One region of the Rhodococcus sp. ACT016 genome, then DNA from elsewhere that is predicted to be linked to it. Evidence: riboswitches for the same ligand, from Rfam matches in the RefSeq annotation. Region 1 holds a riboswitch; the other holds the start of a gene.
The links. A riboswitch is a leader RNA that binds a small molecule or an ion and turns the genes downstream of it on or off. The one in region 1 is predicted to bind S-adenosylmethionine.
Positions count from the first base shown of each region.

Region 2: it holds a riboswitch for S-adenosylmethionine, as region 1 does, so the genes downstream of both, ACQ5DX_RS29515 (hypothetical protein) here and ACQ5DX_RS00065 (aminotransferase class V-fold PLP-dependent enzyme) in region 1, are expected to answer to the same signal.

Region 1 is NZ_JBEAET010000001.1:15,030-19,106, reverse strand. Features, by position in the region: gene ACQ5DX_RS00075 (hypothetical protein) at 1-381, opposite strand, end outside; gene ACQ5DX_RS00070 (putative leader peptide) at 424-507, opposite strand; gene ACQ5DX_RS00065 (aminotransferase class V-fold PLP-dependent enzyme) at 573-1,889, opposite strand; SAM riboswitch class IV at 1,944-2,058, opposite strand; gene ACQ5DX_RS00060 (hypothetical protein) at 2,272-2,874, opposite strand; gene ACQ5DX_RS00055 (YciI family protein) at 2,988-3,692, opposite strand; gene ACQ5DX_RS00050 (Pls/PosA family non-ribosomal peptide synthetase) at 3,981-4,077, shown strand, end outside.
Region 2 is NZ_JBEAET010000002.1:581,753-585,829, reverse strand. Features, by position in the region: gene ACQ5DX_RS29530 (hypothetical protein) at 1-218, opposite strand, end outside; gene ACQ5DX_RS29525 (vWA domain-containing protein) at 287-928, opposite strand; gene ACQ5DX_RS29520 (hypothetical protein) at 951-1,232, opposite strand; gene ACQ5DX_RS29515 (hypothetical protein) at 1,389-1,793, opposite strand; SAM riboswitch class IV at 1,828-1,944, opposite strand; gene ACQ5DX_RS29510 (DUF3293 domain-containing protein) at 2,076-2,570, shown strand; gene ACQ5DX_RS29505 (hypothetical protein) at 2,775-3,341, opposite strand; gene ACQ5DX_RS29500 (hypothetical protein) at 3,519-4,077, opposite strand, start outside.

The sequences.
Region 1 (4,077 bases):
GAGCGTCTCGTCGAGAAGGGCGAGTTCCGCACGCGCGCTGCGGGAGTCGACCGCGACCAGGGTTTCGATGTCGACCAGGACGGTGACGGTGTCCGGGTCACGTCCTTCGGCGGCTACCTGCGCGCGGATCGCGGCGCGGGCCCGCTGCGCCTCGTGCAGGTCGGCTGCGCGAATCCGGAGCACGACGGCCGGTTGGGCCGCGAGGTCGAGGGTGTCGGGGCCGACGGTCAGGTCCACCCAGTAGTCGGGGCCGGTCAGCGGGATGTTCCCGGCGACCCGGGAGGCGGCGGGATGATGCCCGGCGCCGGTCAGTTCGACGGCCACGCGCAGCGGACGGCGAGGCGCGACTGAGTGAGCGGAGGTGAAAACGGACTGGGACATGGCGATTCCTCGGGAAGAGTGGGTGGTGGACGGCGTTGGACGTCAGCGCGTACACATTCCCGAGGACGTACGGCACAGGTCGACATGACGGCGGGACCACTGACCGCCCCTGTTCGTCGACTCCATGCGCGTCACGCTATCCCCCGATTCTCTCCCCCGCGACAGTTCGAATCACACTGATTCCGAGCCGGTTACACGCACTCGGAGGCGCCGGTGCCACCAGCGGAGAAGCCGCGGGTCTCGGGAACCGGGTTCCACAGGCCGTCGGTCTTGCCGTAGTTCCAGGTCGCCTCGCCGGCCACGAGCTGGCGGACGGCGGCGATCAGGCGCTCGACGTCGTCGGACGTGGTGCCCAGGCCGAGGCTGGCACGGACGGCGCCGTCGCCGTGCCCGATGCGGTTCAGGATCGGGTGCGCGCAGAAACGACCGTCGCGCACACCGATTCCGTGCTCGGCCGAGAGGTACGCGGCGATCTCGCCGGGCTCGAAGCCGTCGATCGTGAAGGTGACGATGCCCACGCTGTCCGGGGCGTCGGCCCACAGACGCAGCAGGTGCACGCGGTCGATCTCCGCGAGGCCCTCGGCGAGGCGGGCCGACAGGACCCGCTCGTGCGCGACGACCTTACCGAAGTCCAACGCGGCCAACGCATCACACGCGGCGGCAAGGGCAGCGACACCGAGGACGTTGGGGCTGCCGGCCTCGTGGCGGGCGGGGGCGGGCGCCCAGCAGGTCTCCTCGAGCGTCACCTCACGCACGGCACCGCCGCCCGCGAGGTAGGGCTCGCCCTCGTCGAGCCAGTCCCGGCGGCCGACCAGCACGCCGGCACCGAACGGTGCGTACAGCTTGTGGCCGGAGAAGGCCAGGTAGTCGACGCCGGTCTCGGCGAGGTTCACGCGGCGATGCGGGGTGAGCTGCGCGCCGTCGATGAGGACGCGGGCGCCGCAGCGGTGCGCGACCTCGGCCAGCTGGGCGATCGGCAGCACCTCACCCGTGACGTTGGAGGCGCCGGTGATGGCAAGCAGCGCGGCGGGCTTGGCAGACAGCTCGGCGACGATGCGGTCGATGGTCTCGGCAACCGTGTCGGCAGCCTCGACGACGCGGGAGTTCTTCCACGGCAGGAAGTTTGCGTGGTGCTCGATGTCGAGGACGACGACGTCGCCGGGAACGCAGCTCGCGAGAAGGTTGAGCGAGTCGGTGGTGTTGCGGGTGAAGACGACAACCTGGTCGGCGTCGGCGCCGACGAAGCGCTCGACGGCCACACGGGCGTTCTCGTAGGCCTCGGTGCTCACGCGGGAGGCGTAGCCGGCGCCGCGGTGCACGCTCGCGTAGAACGGCAGCAGTTCCTGAACCCGGTCGGTGACCTGCGCCAGAGCGGGTGCGCTGGCCGCGTAGTCGAAGTTCGCGTAGGTGCAGGTTCCACCCCCGACGAGCGGAACCTGCAAGTCACAGCCGGAAACCCGGGCGAGGGGGGAGGTCGTACAGGCGTCAGCGTTCAGTACAGCGGTCATCACAGCATCCTTCGAGTCCCGGGACTCGTCGGCCGTGAGAGTCGACGCCATCGGAGTCCGCGCTTGTCATGTCCTTTTGGACCATGACCTGGTCGTCACCCGGAGCACCCCACCGCGGTTGGAGGGTTGCCGACCAGCTAGCCGGGGCTTGACGCTGGTACTCGTGACCTGGCAACGAGAATGGCAGAGCGATTCGCGCGATGTCAACCCCGACCCACCGGGTCCCGAACGAGATCGCCGTCACACCACTCGGGGTCGGTCGCGCCGCCGACCCGTCCGCGTCGACCTCCGCCAAGACGGCGATTCGACTCCGAAGCCTCAGTGCCACAGCACAATCGATGATCGAGCCACGGCATCCGGCAGGGACGGCACCGATTCCGCGCTAGGCGATCAGGGCATAGGTCAGACCGGCGGCGACCGCGCCGGTGAGCGCACCGACGACGACCTGCCCCGTCGTGTGGGCTCCGAGACGGACCCGGGACCAGCCGACCAACGGTGTGAGGGTCAGGGCCAGTAGCCACCACGGTGAGACCGCCAGTGCCAGTACCACCGTCACACCGGCCGAGACGCCGGTGTGGACGCTGACCTTCCAGCGGAAGACGCTCGTGATGGCCGCCGCCACCGCCAACGCCACCAGGCCCGCCGACATGAACGCGATCATCTCGATCGGAGCATGCGCTACGACCTGCACGACCAACCCGGCCACCACGACGAACAACAGCACCACGATCAGCAGATGTCGCTCGTCGATCTTGCTGACGTGGTGATCGCCGATCGTCGCCCGCCGCATCCCGGCGAGGATGACCGCCATCGGCACGACTCCCGCGCACAGGGCGACGAACGCGCCCCAGCCGGGCGCGCCGACCGCGATACCGATCACCATCGACGAAGCGATGTTGACGACCCACGGCGCGCAGACCTCGGTCAGCACCCGTGCGGCCGCGTCGACCACGTTGCGGCGTTCCCGCACACCGACATCCGTCATTGCCCTGAGACCAGCTTCCGTTGCACCTGTTGCACCCGAATCCTCTTCGGGGAACGGGCGGGACGGCCGGTCACTGTAGTCGATCCGACTACCCGAGGGATCCCTGCGTCAGCTCAGCCGGCGGCGATCTGCCGGAGTTCGACGCACCCCCGCGGGCCCAGCGGGATCTGCGACGCGAGCGCCACCGCCGCGTCCCGGTCGGGCGCCGACAGCACGTAGATCCCGTTCGCGATCTCGGCGGACTCGGTGGACGGGCCGTCGGCGAGTAGCAGTTCGCCGCCTCGCAGCCGCACGGTCGTCGCCGACGTCGGCGGGTACAGCGCCCCGCCACCCTTGACCCGGTCGCCCGCGATCTCGCCGAAGCGCTGGTGCTCGACCATACCGGCCTCCCAGTCGGCCGAACCGGGCTCCACCGCCTCTCCCCGGGGTTCGCGCAACAACGCCGCCCACCAGGTGTCGATCGGCTCGTCCTTCGAGAACCAGTCCACCATCGGCCACAGTTCCACGTGCCCGGTCGCAACCTCCGGCAACTGGCGCACCAGGCTCAGTGCCGCGTCCAGGTCGGCCGCGTCGAACACGTAGTACCCGCCGACCACCTCGGCGGTCTCCGCGAACGGACCGTCCGTCACGACCGCGTTTCCGGATTCGTGCCGGATCGTCGCGGTCTCGGAACCCGAGTGGAGACCGCCGCCGGCGACGGCCTCCTGCGCCTTGGTCCAGAACTCCTGGTGCCGCTGCATCGACGTCGTGTGTTCGTCGGTGCCGGGGATCGACGCGGGACCGTTCTCCTCGGCCGCGAGCAATGCCAGGTAGTACATGTCGTCATCCTCTCTTCGACGCGGGGCGGGGTACCCCGCTTTCGTCCAGGCGACGGACCGTGGGCCCCGTTTTCGACACCGTCTCGGGACCGCTCTTCCGATCGTGAAGCAATTCTCCCGGCGGCAGTGCGGAATCGCTCACGATCCGCTCGCCGACCGCATGTCACCGTGTTCGTCGGCAGCTCCGACGCCGATACTGGTGGCACCGGCGCTGCTCGTTCACCTGCCCGCAAGCTTGGAATGGGACAACTGCTCGACAGCACAGACGACCAGGACAGGACCTCGGACTTGCCCCTCCCTTCGCACCCGGACACGGGCCACCGATCGATCACGATTCCGGCGGTCTTCCTCCGGTCTTCACTGGCCCCCGCGCCGCGCACGCTCG
Region 2 (4,077 bases), on a different contig from region 1:
CGTGTCTGGAACAGCCTTTCCCTGTCCCGGTGCTCGGCCCAGCCGGTCTGGTTCGGCCACCCGGTATTGCTCTTGACCGCGCACCAGTAACCGCCGCGCCATTCGTAGCGTGGCGGCGCAACCGACAGCACCGCGGCCTCGGCCTGCAGTTGCGCGACAAAGCGTTCCGCGTGGCCTTCCGGATCGTCGAAGAACTCATTCCCCCGAACAGATGGCATGGTGTGCCTCCTTGGTGACGGTGCAAAAACGAGCGGCCATGGCGTGTGCCGGACGGCGCGCGGCGGTGTCAGTCGTCGAGGGCCGCGCGCTGTGCGTCGCTGAACACCGGCATGGCAGCGGCGGCGTCGACGGTCTTGGCAGCGCGGTAGCTGCGGATGTTGGCCGACGCGGCGGCCATCGCGTCGCGTGACTTGCCCTTGCTGTAGGTGAGGGACTGGTCGCGCTTGATCCCGAGCCGGGTGCCGACCTCGACGGCGTCCTGGTCGGCACCCATGTACAGGAACTGCCAGTCGAACCGATTGGTATGCAGTTCCACGAGTGCCTTGATCGCGGGGTGGGTCCACTCGCGGCTGGCGTTCTCGTGGCCGTCGGTCATGATCGCGACGATCACCGTTCCTGGACGCTCTTCCTCTGGGAGAGATCCGATTTCGGCGCTGACGTCGGTGATGAGGGTGCCCATCGCGTCGAGTAGCGCGGTGTTCCCGCGCGGCCGGAGGTCCAGCGGCGGGACCTCGTCGAGCGCCACACCCTGGTAGACGACCTCGTAGGTGGTCGAGAACTGGGCGAGGGTCACCCGGCACTGGCCGGCGGCGCCGCGCTGGTCGTTGATGAACGTGGTGAAACCCCCCTCGATATCGGACTTGATGCTCTGCATCGAGCCCGAGCGGTCGAGCAGGAACACGAGATGGGTCACGTCCGGATTGGCCATGGAGGATCCTTTCGGTGGGGGCTCAGGTGTTGCGGCGCGGTTTGAACCGCATCGGTTGCGGGGTGGCAGGTGGGGTGGCGGGTACGCCGCCCTTCTTGTCGTACCGGGCACGCTGGATTTCTTTGGCGGTTACCCGTTTGTCCGGGCGGGCGTAGGGGGAGAGCATCGGGGTGCGTGCCAGTCTCGGGCCGACGGCGTTCTCGGTGAGACCGGCCTTCGCTCCCGCGGAGCGCAGGGACAGTTCGTGGTCGAGGACCGCGTGAGCGAGCTGTTCGTCGAGCAGCTCGCTCACTTCCTCCAACACGACCCGAAGATGTTCCAATGCGGTTGGGGGATCGGCGGATTCAGCATGATCGAGTTCGTCCCGGATTCGGGCGTAGCGGTTGGACATGACTTACCATACCGCAATATCTGCGGGTCCGCAATATTTGCGGACCCTGGAATGTGCGCCCGCTGCGGCTCAGGCCGCCAGCCCCTCCGCGGCGTCAAGGTTGGCGATGACCCGGCATGCACCGTCGCGGGTGAGCGTTCCGCGGTGGTGCAGGGCGACGACGATGCTCTCGACAAGAGGTCGGGTGAAACGCTTGCGGCGCTGCTTGCCGATGCGTTCGGGTTCGATGGGGCTGCCGTCCGGGTGGGTGACGTTCCTGAGCACCCAGTGCACCCACTGGTCGGACTTGCCGAACAGGGCGGCAACGTCACTGACGAAGTAGGTCCTCGGGCATGCATTGGCGGCCAGCAGTGCGGCGAGCCGTTCGTCGGCGCCATTGTCGGCCGATTCCGACAGGCGGTGCGTCGGGTCGGGCGCCCCGAAGTGAGCGTTTGCGCCGGGCAGCTCGTACACGGGGGTGAGGGTGTGGCTCATGAGGTTCCTTCTGCGGTGATGCCCGCCGCGAGCGGGGGCGTACTTGCTCGCCGCCGGTTGGCGGTGGCCACTTCGTCATCCGAACCACCCCGGAAACGCCTTGGGGTTGGTGTGCGGCCAGGTCGGAGCTTGGCGGCCGCATCTCGTGAAGATGTCGGGCCTTCCAGCCCAACGAGATCCACGATACCGCACAAACTGCGCATACGCAATAACTGCGGAAATCTGTGGACCGCGATGTCCCACGACGCGCACCGATCCTCGTGGGCTGGCTAGGTTGAGGCGGTGCAGGAATACGACGACTTCGTGTGGACACCGCGCCACGATCTGGCCCAGCTCGCCCGCGAGCGCACGCCGTGGGAGTTCTACCTGAACACGATGGTGCGGTTCGAGACCGACGGAGGGGGCGTCGTCCGCCCCTGCGACGAGAGCGATGGAGAGACTCACCCTCCGTTCGGGCCGCTGCACGTGGTGACGGCGATCCAGCCGGATCCGGAACCCGCCAACGTTTCTCGTGCGCGCATGCAGATTCTCGACCGATACCTGTACGCCGGCGGGATCCGTTCGATGCCCGCGGTGGGGTCCAGCTTCACCGGCGATCACAGCGAGGACAGTCGGGCGGTGTTCGGACTGACCGACCACCAGGCACGCGATCTCGGTGCGCGATTCGGGCAGGTCGCAGTCTTCGCCTGGAACGGGCCCCACTGGTCGCTGCTGGCATGCGCCGGCGATCGGCACTCCCACCGGGGATGGCGATGGGAGCACTCCCACGCCGTGTAGTCCACCGGCACCGGCGAACGACAGGTGTCGGTGGATTCGCCCGCTCGGTCATCTTTCTCCGGTGCTGGACGCGCCGTAGCGGCCCCGCTCCCACGTTCCCCGCTCGTCGTGGATCCGGTGGCGTGCGTACGGCGCCCTGACCATTGCGGGGAGTCGACGGGTCGACGGGCGGGCGCGCCCGTCGACCGATAACCGGCTCTTATGTCAGGTGCGACCGGCGCTGCTCTTCTCGACCTGTTTCGTGAGGTCACCGATGGCCTTCGCCACCCCCGACAGCGTTCCCGGAGCCCGCTGAGCGTGGCCGATGTATCTCGTGAGGTCGAGTCTGTACGTGTGCGGGACGAGTGGCCCGTACGGCCCGGTGGCGGTGATGGTGACGTCGAACTGCCGCTCGGTCTCCGTGGCCACGATGTCGCTTGCGAGGCCGAGGTTCCAGATCATGGTGCGGCCGGGAGGGAGCGAGGCGAAGTCGCTCTCGCGCGGACCGACGGAACCGGACGGGCGCCAGGACTCCGGCAGCGGAGGGTCGATCACGACGTGCACATTCTCGGCGACGGTAGGCCCCTCGTTCTTGAGGATGAGGTGGAAGAAGGCCGCATCGCGGTCGTCGGGGCGAATGTCGACCCAGACGTACGGCTGCGCGGCGTTTTCGATCATTTGTTGTTGCAGGTTCGTCTGCCGACGGGCACTTCCGGCCTGCCAGAACGCGGCGACCATAGAGGATAGCGCGATGATGGCGGCCACGACCGCGATGGTGGCCTCAGCACTCATCGGATCTACCTCGTTGCATGCGAAGGTGTACGCCACGTCGGTCGACATCGCGAACAGCAAGTTAACCACCATGTCCGAGGCCGAGTTGAGACCGAGGTCGCCACACTGCGCGGATCTTGCCGAATGGGTAATTCGCAGGACTCGAATACGCAGGCTTACGGGGTGAAGGCCATCCGGCTACCGGTCCGGCAGTAGACGTTCGACGATCGGCGAGAGGTCCTCGACCTCGGCAACGTCGATCACCAGTTCACCCTCGAACAGTTCGTGATGATCGCGGGCGGTTGCTGTCCAAGTGCCGGTGAGGCAATCTGCCCCGGGTGCGCGGATCACGAGTACAAACTCGTCGTCGTCGTCGTCGCTGTCGTAGGTCGCGTTCGGGCGCAGTTCTTTCAGCGTCAGGCGCAGGTCGACGGAGCCCGAGTTGGTGAAGGCGACCAACTCCGGCCGGTAGGAAGGCGGCGACAGGGCGAAGTCATGGAGGTTCGGAAGCTGGCCCGATATCCAGGGAGGATGGACGGGCCTGGGCCCCCACGGCCGCGGCGGTTCCGGCAACCTGTTCGTCAGAACGTCGACGTCCACCCTGCTGAGTGCTTCCACCGGTCCATCGAGATGAATCTTCACCTCCACTCCCTCCATGAACGTGGTGCAGAGATTGCGTACCCGGACGCGCGCACAGGGCCACGCCGCGGCCGCGGCGTCGTCGAGAAAGCCGACCCACGAAGCGCGGGTCTCGGCC